Regions from separate parts of the Saccharothrix lopnurensis genome, predicted to be linked through region 3. Evidence: riboswitches for the same ligand, from Rfam matches in the RefSeq annotation. Region 3 holds a riboswitch; each other region holds the start of a gene.
The links. Region 3 has a riboswitch for glycine ahead of gcvH (glycine cleavage system protein GcvH). Riboswitches for the same ligand answer to the same signal wherever they lie in the genome.
Positions count from the first base shown of each region.

Region 1: another riboswitch for glycine. It lies ahead of gcvT (glycine cleavage system aminomethyltransferase GcvT); the one in region 3 lies ahead of gcvH (glycine cleavage system protein GcvH).
Region 2: another riboswitch for glycine. It lies ahead of gcvP (aminomethyl-transferring glycine dehydrogenase); the one in region 3 lies ahead of gcvH (glycine cleavage system protein GcvH).

Region 1 is NZ_JBHSQO010000005.1:119,132-123,350, forward strand. Features, by position in the region: gene ACFP3R_RS07180 (hypothetical protein) at 1-48, shown strand, start outside; gene ACFP3R_RS07185 (helix-turn-helix transcriptional regulator) at 238-723, shown strand; gene ACFP3R_RS07190 (hypothetical protein) at 946-1,332, shown strand; gene ACFP3R_RS07195 (DUF3817 domain-containing protein) at 1,348-1,650, shown strand; glycine riboswitch at 1,713-1,804, shown strand; glycine riboswitch at 1,806-1,896, shown strand; gene gcvT (glycine cleavage system aminomethyltransferase GcvT) at 2,008-3,108, shown strand; gene glyA (serine hydroxymethyltransferase) at 3,125-4,219, shown strand, end outside.
Region 2 is NZ_JBHSQO010000003.1:40,086-44,304, reverse strand. Features, by position in the region: gene gcvP (aminomethyl-transferring glycine dehydrogenase) at 1-2,366, opposite strand, end outside; glycine riboswitch at 2,515-2,604, opposite strand; gene ACFP3R_RS03985 (MerR family transcriptional regulator) at 2,829-3,404, opposite strand; gene ACFP3R_RS03980 (bifunctional nuclease family protein) at 4,092-4,219, opposite strand, start outside.
Region 3 is NZ_JBHSQO010000011.1:73,116-77,334, forward strand. Features, by position in the region: gene ACFP3R_RS13195 (hypothetical protein) at 1-249, opposite strand, end outside; gene ACFP3R_RS13200 (hypothetical protein) at 255-437, opposite strand; gene ald (alanine dehydrogenase) at 779-1,885, opposite strand; glycine riboswitch at 2,080-2,175, shown strand; gene gcvH (glycine cleavage system protein GcvH) at 2,299-2,679, shown strand; gene ACFP3R_RS13215 (L-serine ammonia-lyase) at 2,682-4,046, shown strand; gene ACFP3R_RS13220 (glutathione peroxidase) at 4,105-4,219, opposite strand, start outside.

The DNA.
Region 1 (4,219 bases), on a different contig from region 3:
CAGGGCGCAGAGTCGATCATCACCTTCGTCCGCAGCCTCTTCGCCTAGCCCCCCGGCCGGTCCGCTCAATGCGGTGACGGTCGGTGACATCAGGGCCTCTTCGTTGGACCGTACGGGTGGAATGAGGGCTATAACGCGCTGGTAACAGGGTTTTTGACAAACCGGGGTCTAGCGGTTGTCGGTACCCGCTAATACGGTGCGCTGCATTGGCTGATCTTCGACCGACGAGGAGGCAGAATGGTCGAGGACTCCGGAGTCGACGAGCTGCTGAGGCAGTGGGCGGCTGAGCGCTCGGACGACGCCGAGATGCAGGAGGTGAACCGGATCAAGGACGCGTGGCTCGCGGAAGCCCCGCCCTCTCCGGGAATCCCCGTGCAGCGGGCGAGTGGTGGTCCCCGGGGCCTGGTGCGGGTCGAGTCCGCGGACCCCGCCTACGTGGCGGCGATGCGGAAGCGGGCGCCCGAGGTGCCCGAGGCCCTGCTCGCGGCCGCGGCCAGCTACTGGCAGCTGGTGGGCGACCTGTCCGAGGCGGAGCAGTGGTGGGACGCGGGCATCAGCCCGCTGGACCAGCGCGCTCTGGACTACCGGGCGGCCGGGCTCTCGCCCGCCGACCTCGGTCGTCGGCTCGGGCCGATGACGGTGCTCCAGCACCTGCGTCGGGGGAGTGCGGCGGCCTGGTGCGTGGCCAGGTTGCAGAGGCAACGCCGGGACGGCGTCGCCTAGTCCGATCGAAGAAGGGACGGGCTCCTGTGGTCAGGGAGCCCACGCCCGAGGGACGGGCTCCTGTGGGAGGAGCCCTCGCCCGAGAACCCGACCGGGATCCGCAACCGGATCCCCGGTCCGGAAAACCCGGCCCCGGCCCCACCGACCCGTGCGCGGGTGACTCCGGCAAGACCGGCAAACCCGACCGCCGACCCGGTCCGGCGGGCGAAGTACCCTGGAGGCGTGCCGGGCCTCATCACCCCCAAGCGAGTCGCCATCGCGCTGGTCTGCGTGGCCTCCCTGATCGTGTGCTGCGGTCTCGCCTACTGGCAGTGGGAGCGGTTCTCCCGGGCCGGCGGCACGTTCCAGAACCTCGGCTACGTCTTCCAGTGGCCCCTGTTCGGCCTCTTCCCCGCCTTCATGGTGTGGCGCATCCGCAAGCTGGACGCCCGGCGCAAGGCGGAGGCGGCCGGTTCGCCGACCGACGGCCGACCCGAGGAGCCGGTGGCGGAGCCGGTGGAGCGGGTCGTTACGGTTGGGCCCGTCAGGAGAGCGCGCGAAGACCAGGACGACGAGCTGGCGGCCTACAACCGGATGCTCGCCGAGTTGCACGCGCGGGACCAGCGGTGAGGCAGGGGTAGGGCGATGGACGGCGCGTTGACCAGGTTCCGGTTCATGGCTTACGTGGTCGGTGTCGGCCTGCTGCTGCTCGTGGCCGCCATGTTCGCCAAGTACGTGGGCGACTCCGAGACCATGATGCGGGTCGTCGGCCCGGTGCACGGCTTCCTCTACGCGGTCTACCTGGTGCTGACCGTCGACCTGGCGCTCAAGGCCCGCTGGTCGATCAAGGGCACGGCCCTGGTGCTGCTCGCCGGCACGATCCCGTTCGTGTCGTTCTACGCCGAGCGCAGGGTCGTGGAGGGCGTCCGGACCGGCAAGGCCCTGTGACCAGGGTTGACCGGACCCCCGGGCCCGCCTAGCGTCTGGCGGTACCAACTGAACACGGCCATCGACGTCGAGCGGGAGAGTCCCCGGGCAAGCCGGGGCGCCGAAGGAGCAACTCCTCCCCGGAATCTCTCAGGCACAGCTACCGCCGACGTAGGCAACTCTGGAAAGCAGGCGCCCCTGCGCGCCTCGCCCACGGTGCAAGCCGCCCCACGGCGGCGAAGCTCTCAGGCTCATGACAGAGGGGGAGGCTCACTCGACGAGGAGTCTCCGGTGGACCGTGCCATCCTTCACCCGTGCCCCGCCGACCCGACCGGTCGGCGCTACCGGCATGTCCGCACCCAGGGAGGACCCCGCCCGATGGAAAGCCGCCGCACGCCGCTGCACGCCGAGCACGAGGCGCTGGGCGCCATGTTCACCGACTTCGCGGGCTGGCGGATGCCGCTGCGCTACGACAGCGAGCTGGCCGAGCACCACGCCGTGCGCACGTCGGCGGGCCTGTTCGACCTGACCCACATGGGCGAGATCGTGCTCACCGGGCCCGGGGCGGGCGCCGCGCTGGACCACGCCCTGGTCGGGCACGCCTCCGCGATCGGCGTCGGCCGCGCCCGCTACACGATGATCTGCGAGGCCGACGGCGGCGTGGTCGACGACCTGATCGTCTACCGCCTGGGCGAGCAGGAGTACCTGGTCGTGGCCAACGCCTCCAACGCGGCCGTCGTGCACGGGGCGCTGGTCGAGCGCGCCGCGGGCTTCGACACCACCGTCGAGGACCGGTCCGCGGACTACGCCCTGCTGGCCGTGCAGGGCCCGAACTCCACCGCGATCCTCGCCGGCCTCACCCCCACCGACCTGTCGACGGTCAAGTACTACGCCTCCTACCGGACCGAGGTGGCGGGCCGGCCCGTGCTGCTCGCCCGCACCGGCTACACCGGCGAGGACGGCTTCGAGCTGTTCACCGCCCCCGACGACGCCGCACCCGTGTGGCGGGCGCTGCTGGAGGCGGGCGCGCCGCACGACCTGCGGCCCGCCGGCCTGGGCTGCCGCGACACCCTGCGCCTGGAGGCGGGGATGCCGCTCTACGGCAACGAGCTGGGCCGGGGCCGCACCCCGTTCCACGCGAACCTGGGCCGGGTGGTCAAGCTCGACAAGCCGGGCGACTTCGTCGGCCGCGAGGCGCTGGCCGCCGCCGCAGAGCGGGGCGCGGACACCGCCCTGGTCGGCCTGAAGACCACCTCGCGCCGCGCGCCGAGGCACGGGTACCCGGTGCTGGACGCGGCGGGCGACCCGGTCGGCGAGGTCACCAGCGGCGCCCTGTCGCCGACGCTGGGCTACTCGGTGGCGATGGCCTACGTGGCCGTCGACCACACCCGGCCGGGCACGCCGCTGTTCGTCGACGTCCGGGGCAGGCACGAGCCGGTGGAGGTCGTCGCCCTGCCGTTCTACAAGCGCACCAGCTGACAGGAGAAAGATCCACATGTCCGAGCACTTCACCACGTCCCTCGCGGAGTTCGACCCGGAGGTCGCGAACGCGGTGGCCGCCGAGCTGCACCGGCAGCAGAGCACGCTGGAGATGATCGCCTCCGAGAACTTCACGCCGGTGTCGGTGCTCCAGGCGCAGGGGTCGGTGCTGACCAACAAGTACGCCGAGGGCTACCCGGGCCGCCGCTACTACGGCGGCTGCGAGAACGTCGACGTCGTCGAGCGGCTGGCCATCGAGCGGGTCAAGGAGCTGTTCGGCGCGGGCTTCGCCAACGTGCAGCCGCACTCGGGCGCGCAGGCCAACGCGTGCGCGATGTTCGCCCTGCTCCAGCCCGGCGACACGATCCTGGGCCTGGACCTGGCGCACGGCGGCCACCTGACCCACGGCATGCGGATCAACTTCTCCGGCAAGCTCTACCACGTCGTGCCCTACCACGTGGCCGAGTCCGACGGCCGGGTCGACATGGCCGAGGTCGAGCGGCTGGCCCTGGAGCACCGGCCGAAGCTGATCGTGGCCGGCTGGTCGGCCTACCCGCGCCAGTTGGACTTCGCGGAGTTCCGCCGCATCGCCGACGAGGTCGGCGCCTACCTGATGGTGGACATGGCGCACTTCGCCGGCCTGGTGGCGGCGGGCCTGCACCCCAGCCCGGTGCCGCACGCGCACGTGGTGACCACCACCACGCACAAGACGCTGGGCGGCCCGCGCGGCGGCGTGATCCTGACCAACGAGGCCGACCTCGCCAAGAAGATCAACTCGGCGGTGTTCCCGGGCCAGCAGGGCGGCCCGCTGGAGCACGTGATCGCGGGCAAGGCGGTGGCGTTCAAGCACGCCGCGTCGCCGGAGTTCGTCGACCGCCAGCGCCGCACGGTCGAGGGCGCGAAGATCCTCGCCGAGCGCCTGTCGCGGCCCGACGCGGCCGCGGCCGGGGTGAAGGTGCTCACCGGCGGCACGGACGTGCACCTGGTGCTGGTCGACCTGGTGGCGTCCGAACTGGACGGCAAGCAGGCGGAGGACCGGCTGCACGAGGTCGGCATCACGGTCAACCGCAACGCGGTGCCGAACGACCCCCGCCCGCCGATGGTCACCTCC
Region 2 (4,219 bases), on a different contig from region 3:
ACCGCGGTCAGGGTCGCCCGGCGCAGGCCGTCGGCGCCCATCATCCGCACGTACGCCCACGAGATCGGCAGGATCGACGCCGAGCCCCACGGCGCGCCGCTGATCGGGCCCACGCCGGTCTCCGGGCCCGCGGCGGGCTGGAGCGGGTGGTTGGGCAGGAACGGCGCCAGGTGCGCCCGCACGCCGATCGGGCCGACACCGGGGCCGCCGCCGCCGTGCGGGATGCAGAACGTCTTGTGCAGGTTCAGGTGGGACACGTCCGAGCCGAACCTGCCGTACCGCGCCAGGCCGATCAGGGCGTTGAGGTTCGCGCCGTCCACGTACACCTGGCCGCCGGCGTCGTGCACCAGCCCGCACACCTCGCGCACGGTGTCCTCGTACACGCCGTGCGTCGACGGGTAGGTGATCATGATGGCGGCCAGGTCGTCGCGGTGCGCCTCGACCGTCTCGCGCAGGTGCCCCAGGTCGACGTTGCCCTTGTCGTCGCACTTGACCACCACGACCCGCATCCCCGCCATCACGGCCGACGCGGCGTTGGTGCCGTGCGCGCTGGACGGGATCAGGCACACGTCGCGGTGCACGTCGCCGTTGGCGCGGTGGTAGGCGCGGATGGCCAGCAGGCCCGCGAACTCGCCCTGGCTGCCCGCGTTGGGCTGGATCGACACCGCGTCGTAGCCGGTGACCTCGGCGAGCCACCGCTCCAGGTCGCCGATCAGCTCCAGGTACCCGGCGGCGTCCCCGACCGGCGCGAACGGGTGCAGCTCGGCGAACTCCGGCCAGGTGACGGGCTCCATCTCGGCCGCGGCGTTGAGCTTCATCGTGCACGAGCCCAGCGGGATCATGCTGCGGTCCAGCGCCACGTCCTTGTCCGACAGCGACCGGAGGTAGCGCAGCAGCGCGGTCTCCGAGCGGTGGGTGTGGAACACCGGGTGGGTCAGGTAGTCGGAGGTGCGGCGCAGGTCGACGGGGATGCCGTCGGCGGTGTCGGCGTCCAGGGCGTCCACGTCGGTCACGGTGACGCCGAACGCCCGCCACACCAGCCGCAGGTGCTCGCGCGTGGTGGTCTCGTCGCAGGCGACGGAGACCACGTCGTCGTCCACCCGCCACAGGTTCACGCCCAGCTCGCGCGCCGCGGCCACGACCTCGGCGGCCCGGCCCTCGACGCGGGCCCTCACGGTGTCGAAGAACTCGCCGTGCACCACCTCCACGCCGGCCTCGCACAGGCCCGCGGCCAGCACGGTCGCCATCCGGTGGGCGCGGGTCGCGATCGCCCTCAGGCCCTCCGGGCCGTGGTAGACCGCGTACATCGAGGCGATCACGGCCAGCAGGACCTGCGCGGTGCAGATGTTGCTGGTCGCCTTCTCGCGGCGGATGTGCTGCTCGCGGGTCTGGAGCGCCAGCCGGTAGGCCGGGTCGCCGTCGGCGTCCACGGACACGCCCACCAGGCGGCCCGGCAGCTGCCGCTCCAGGCCCTGGCGCACCGCCATGTAGCCGGCGTGGGGGCCGCCGAAGCCCATCGGCACGCCGAAGCGCTGGGTGGTGCCGACCACGACGTCCGCGCCGATCTCGCCCGGCGGGCGCAGCAGCGCCAGCGCCAGCAGGTCGGCGACGACGACGGCCTGCGCGCCGGCCCGGTGGATCTCCTCGACGACGGACGCGTGGTCGAGGACCGCGCCGGACGCGCCGGGGTAGGACAGCAGCACGCCGAAGAAGTCGCCGCCCAGGCCGAGGCCCTCCAGGCCCTGCGACAGGTCGGCCGTGACGACCTCGATGCCCAGCGGCTCGGCGCGGGTCTCGATGACGGCGAGGGTCTGCGGCAGCGTGTCGGCGTCGACCACGAACCGGTTCGACCTCGCCCGGCCCGCGCGGCGGACCAGCGTCATCGCCTCGGCGGCGGCCGTGGACTCGTCGAGCATGGACGCGTTGGCCACGGGCAGACCGGTGAGGTCGCCGACGACGGTCTGGAAGTTCAGCAGGGCCTCCAGCCGGCCCTGGGAGATCTCCGGCTGGTAGGGCGTGTACGCGGTGTACCAGGCCGGGTTCTCCAGCACGGTGCGGCGGATCACCGGCGGCGTGGTGGTGCCGTAGTAGCCCAGGCCGATCATCTGGGTCATCGGGCGGTTGCGGGCCGCCAGGGCGCGCAGCTCGGCCAGGGCCTCGGTCTCGGTGGCGGGCGCGGGCAGGTCCAGCACCAGTTCGCGCTCGCGGATCGAGTCGGGCACGGCGCGCTGGGCCAACTCCTCCAGGGAGCCGACGCCGATCACGTCGAGCATCCGCGACAGCTCGGCGGGCCGGGGGCCCACGTGCCGGTCGGCGAAGGGGGTGCCGTGCTCAAGAGCGGCGAGGGGGATGCGGTCCTGCGTCATGAAGCGCCTCCGGGCTACGGGCAGACTCCTGCCGTGGCCCTCCCCCTCTGTCTCCCGCCCGTCGCCGGGCGCCTGAGAGCTTCACCCGGTGGTGACCGGGCTTGCACCGTCGGCGGGGTCGGTGGCCCGACCCGCTTTCCAGAGGCGTCTCACCCACGCGGTCCTTGCGCCTGAGAGGTTCCGGGGAGGATTTGCTCCTTCGGCGCCGAGCGGGCTCGGACTCTCCCGCGCGGGATAAAGCGACTGCGCGCGAATCGTACCCAACCCGGACGCCGCCGGTCCTGCCGGCGCGACGTGGATCTCATCACCTGGACAGCGGGGTTTGAGCGGGTTTTCCAGCGGGCACATTCCCGGTACCCGACCGCGACAGGTCGTGTTCGCGCCGTGCCCGATCCGCGGTTCCGCTCACCCCACCGCCGGCCTTTCCCGCTTCCGCGCCCGGCGGTCCCCCCGCGAGCGCTCTCAGCCGGTGGCCCGGGTGCGCCTGCGGCGCGACAACTCGTCGTTGGAGGCCGCCACGACCTCGGCGCCGTCGGCGCGCTCGGCGGGGAACTCGTGGATGGTGCCGCTGATCTCCCGCATGGCGCCGCTGACCGCGATGCCGAACACGCCCTGGCCACCCTGGAGCAGGTCGACGACCTCCTCGGGCGAGGTGCACTCGTAGACCGTGGTGCCGTCGCTGAACAGCGTGATGCGGGCCAGGTCCTGCACGCCGCGGCGGCGCAGGTGGTCGACCGCGACCCGGATGTTCTGGAGCGAGACGCCGGTGTCCAGCAGCCGCTTGACGACCTTCAGGACGAGGATGTCCTTGAACGAGTACAGGCGCTGGCTGCCGGAGCCGTGGGCACTCCTTATGGTCGGGCTGACCAGGTCCGTGCGGGCCCAGTAGTCCAGCTGGCGGTAGGTGATGCCCGCGATCTGGCACGCGGCCGGGCCGCGGTACCCGACCAGCTCGTCCGGCAGCGAGGAGTCCGGGAACAGCTCGCCCTGTTCGCCGGAGCCGGAGCCCGCCCGGATGATGGGCGCTTCCTGGACCACGCCTGCCTCCCCTCGGTCCGGCCACGACGACCGGCGACCAACGTGAAGCCGCCGCAGTGCCCGAATCACACCGCGGCAATTCACCTGAGCTCGACGGTAAGACCGGCTAGGGGGCAGGTCAACGCGACGCGCGGGACGCGTCTGACCTCAACCTGAGGTAGAGGTTGAGAGAGTCGGCCGTTGTAAGCCATTCGGGTGACGTTTAGTGATCGTTTAGCGGCGGAATGCTGACGTTGTGTAATCCAGAAGTGTGACACCGGGGGGTGGCACGCGGGGTTGATCCACAACGCACCGCACACACCCGCGAGGGGTTCGGCCGCTGGTCGGACCTCTCGCAGGTGGTACTCGCCCGGCGCGGGTGGAGGGTCGGCGGCGGGGGTTTGACGGGGGTCGGCGCGGGGGCCTCCGGCGGCCGGCGCGGGCCGGGGAGGCGGGCCTCCCGGAAGTTCGCCCGACCGGTGGGTACGGCGGACGGGGCCTGAACGGCACGCCCGGGTCCGGGTCGGCGCGGCGGGGCCGCACGCCCGGGGCCCACGCACCACACCGGGACCGCTCACCACGCTCGTCCACGGGCGGGGCCGGTGGGTATTGGCGGGGCACCGGGGCCGGGCCGTCCTGGCCCGAGAAGCACGACAGGGCCCCCGCACGGGGACCCTGTCGACGAGATGACGGGAGAGCCGGCACCGCTCAGGTGTCGGCACCCCGGAAGTCCTCCGGCGACACGGAGTCGAGGAACTCGCGGAACTTCTCGACCTCGTCCTCCTGCTCGTCCGGGATGATCAGCCCCGCCTCGGCCAGCACGGACTCCTCCGCGT
Region 3 (4,219 bases):
GATGAGGTGCTGGTGCGCCATCGCCCACACCTGGCACGGCCACTTCTTGTTCCGCAGCACGCCGGGGCACACCCGGCAGCGGCTGTCCGGATCCGGTTGGTGCACGGTCAGCAGCAGCCGCCAGCCGTCGGCCAGGCGGTGGATCTCGGCGCGCGCGAGCGGCACCAGCGCTTCGTCCACGCCGCGCTCGGCGACCTCGTCGAGCAGGGCCAGCCGGCGCAGCACGGCGGCCCGCAGCGCTTCGTCCACGCCGCTCACATCCTGTCCGCGGCCTGGTCGAGCAGGCGGTGCAGTCGTCGGGTTTGGGTGACGGACATCACAGCGGACTCTCCGGGCGGGGCGACCAGGAGCACCCGGTCGTCCTCGACGATCACGGTCATGGACCGGTCGCGCCCGAACGGGTCGTGGCAGTCGATCCAGCCCTGGGGTTCGGCCATCGGGACTCCGATCGGGATTGGCGCGGCGCCTCGCCGCGCGAGCGGACGACCCCGCTGCGTAGTCGCGGGGGTTCCCAGTCCTGTCCATCGGCCGACGAGGCGCCGTGACTTACCCGTTACCCGCCATGTTCACCCTTTCGCTTGAGCGATGCGCACGCACGGTGGTTCACCGGTCGGGTGCTGTCGGCCGGACCGGTGGGCCCGCTGGGCACGGACCCCCGACTCCGGCTAGGATTGGCAGCGCGGCCCGCTCCCAGTGACCCCCAGGCTGGTTGAGCGGGCCGCCTTTTATGTCGAGGGCCCCGCTCACGTTCGGTGAGCGGGGCCCTCTCCTTCCGGGATCAGATCGCGAGCGCGGTGTGCTCCAGGTCGTGGGCCTGCGCCACCGGCAGGTTGGTCAGCGCGCCCTCGTGCGCGTTCAGGCCCAGCGCCAGCGACGCGTCCGCGCGCAGCGCCTCCCGCCAGCCCCGGTCGGCCAGCGCCACGGCGTGCGGCAGGGTCGCGTTGGTCAGCGCGTAGGTCGAGGTGCGCGGCACCGCGCCGGGCATGTTGGCCACGCAGTAGAAGACCGACTCGTGCACCGGGTAGGTCGGGTCGGCGTGCGTGGTGGGCCGCGAGTCGGCGAAGCAACCGCCCTGGTCGATCGCGATGTCCACCAGCACCGAGCCGGGCCTCATCTGCGCCACCAGCTCGTTGGACACCAGCTTCGGGGCCTTGGCGCCGGGCACCAGCACCGCCCCGATCACCAGGTCGGCCTCGCGCACGGCCTGCTCGACGGCGTAGCGGCTGGACGTGACGGTGCGCAACCGGCCCTGGAACAGGGCGTCGACGTGCCGCAGCCGGTCGATGTTGGTGTCCAGGATCTCGACGTCCGCGCCCATGCCCGCGGCGATGGTGGCCGCGTTCAGGCCCGCCACGCCGCCGCCGATGACGACCACGCGCGCCGGGTGCACGCCGGGCACGCCGCCGGGCAGCATCCCGCGGCCCCCGGAGGGCTTCATCAGCGCGAACGCGCCCACCTGCGGCGCGAGCCTGCCCGCGACCTCGGACATGGGCGCGAGCAGCGGCAGCGCGCCGTTCGGGGTCTGCACGGTCTCGTAGGCGATGGCCGTGGTGCGGGACGCCAGCAGCGCCTCGGTCAGCGGCCGGTCGGCGGCCAGGTGCAGGTAGGTGAACAGGACCTGGCCCTCGCGCAGCCGGGGGTACTCCTCGGCGATCGGCTCCTTGACCTTGAGCACCAGCTCGCCCTCGGACCACACGTCGTCCACGCCCGCGAGCACCTTCGCGCCCGCGGCGAGGTACTCCTCGTCGGGGATGGCCGAACCGAGCCCGGCGCCCGCCTCCACGTAGACCTCGTGGCCGCGGGTGGTCAGCTCGTGGGCGCCCGCCGGGGTCAGCGCGACGCGGTACTCGTGGTTCTTGATCTCGCGGGGGACTGCGATCCGCACGGTGGGCTCCTTCGGCCGTCGTTGCACCAAAGGTCGGGTACCCGGAACGCGGTGTCATCGTGCCCGCGGCACCAACGGCCGGGGGGTCGGTTGTGCCGGGAGGACAAGTCGTGCGGCGCGTTGACACCCTCCCGCCCGCCACCTAGCGTGCGGACAGCCAACTGAACATCGGCCGCGGCGTCGCGTGAGGCGCCGGAACCCGCGCGGGAGAGACCCCAGGTGTGTCGTCTGGGGCGCCGAAGGAGCAAGCACCCCGCACACTCTCAGGCAGCGAGAACCGCTCGGGTGAGGCGACTCTGGAAAGCGTGCCCCACGGCGCGCACCAACGGTGCAAGCCGCAGCTTCGTGCGGCGAAGCTCTCAGGTCCCAGGACAGAGTGGGGGAACCAGGACCACCACCCAGGGAGCGCTGTCGTGACCTTTCCGGAGAAGCTGCTGTACACCCCCGAGCACGAGTGGGTCGACTGGGTGCCGGGCACCCCGGACCCCGTGGCGGTCGGCATCACCTCGTACGCGGCCGGGTCGATGGGCGACATCGTGTTCGTCGACCTGCCGGCGGCGGGCACCAGGGTGACCTCCGGCGAGGTGTGCGGCGAGCTGGAGTCCACCAAGTCGGTCAGCGAGCTGTACGCGCCGGTCACCGGCGAGGTCGTCGAGGTCAACCCGGCCGTGGTCGCCGACCCGTCGCTGGTCAACAACGACCCGTACGGGCGCGGCTGGCTGTTCAAGGTGGCGGTCGAGGAGGCCACCGGCCTGCTGACCGCGGCGAAGTACGCGGAACTGACCGAGGGCTGATCGTGGCGATCAGCGTGTTCGACCTGTTCTCCGTGGGCATCGGGCCGTCCAGCTCGCACACGGTCGGCCCGATGCGGGCGGCGACGATGTTCGCCGCCCGGCTGCGCCCCGCGCTCGCGTCCGTCGACCGGGTGCGGGTGGAGCTGTTCGGGTCGCTCGGGGCGACCGGCCACGGCCACGGCAGCCCGAAGGCGGTGCTGCTCGGGCTGGAGGGGCACCGCCCGGAGGAGGTCGACCCCTCGGGGGCCGAGGTGCGGGTGGCCGAGATCCGCGCGACCGGGCGGCTCCGGCTGGGCGGTGAGCGGGAGATCGCCTTCGCCGAGGACGGCGACCTGGTCATGCACCGGCGCAAGTCCCTGCCGCTGCACCCCAACGGGATGAGCTTCACGGCCTACGCGGGTTCGGCGGTGGTGGACTCGGCGGTGTACTACTCGGTCGGCGGCGGGTTCGTGGTCGACGAGACGGCCACCGGGACCGACCGGATCAAGCCGGACCAGACGCCGGTGGCGCACCCGTTCAAGACCGGTGACGAGCTGCTGGCCCGCACCCGCGAGTCCGGGCTGTCGATCAGCGAGGTGATGCTCGCCAACGAGCGGTCGTGGCGGGACGAGGCCGACATCCGGGGCGGCCTGCTGCACATCTGGCAGGTGATGCAGGACTGCGTCGAGCGGGGCTGCACGGAGTCCGGCGTGCTGCCCGGCGGGCTCAAGGTCCGGCGGCGGGCCGCGGAGATGCGGCAGCTGCTGGCGGCCGAGCACTACGCCACCGACCCGCTGCGGGTGATGGACTGGGTGACGCTGTTCGCGCTGGCGGTGAACGAGGAGAACGCCGCGGGCGGCCGGGTGGTGACGGCCCCGACCAACGGCGCGGCCGGCATCGTGCCCGCGGTGCTGCACTACTACAGGCGGTTCGTGCCGGGCGCGTCGGACGACGGCGTGGTGCGCTTCCTGCTGACCGCGGGTGCCGTCGGCGTGCTGTTCAAGGAGAACGCGTCGATCTCGGGGGCCGAGGTGGGCTGCCAGGGCGAGGTCGGCTCGGCCTGCTCGATGGCGGCCGGCGGGCTGGCCGAGGTGCTGGGCGGGACGCCGGAGCAGGTGGAGAACGCGGCCGAGATCGCCATGGAGCACAACCTCGGGCTGACCTGCGACCCGATCGGCGGTCTGGTGCAGATCCCGTGCATCGAGCGCAACGCGCTGGCGTCGATCAAGGCGATCACGGCGGCGCGGATGGCGCTGCGGGGGGACGGGTCGCACTTCGTGTCGCTGGACAAGGTCATCAAGACCATGCGGGAGACCGGCCGGGACATGAAGGACAAGTACAAGGAGACGGCTCGCGGCGGGTTGGCCGTGAACGTCATCGAGTGCTGATCCGGTGAGCTCCGCCCGACCGGGCCCTCGGGTCCGGTCGGGCGGAACCGCCCGGGTCCTAGCGCGGCAGCGCGGACTCGACCGCCGCCACCACCTCGTCCGCCTCCGGGTCGGTCGCCGGGCGGAAGCGGGCGACCACCTCGCCGGTCGGGGACAGCAGGAACTTCTCGAAG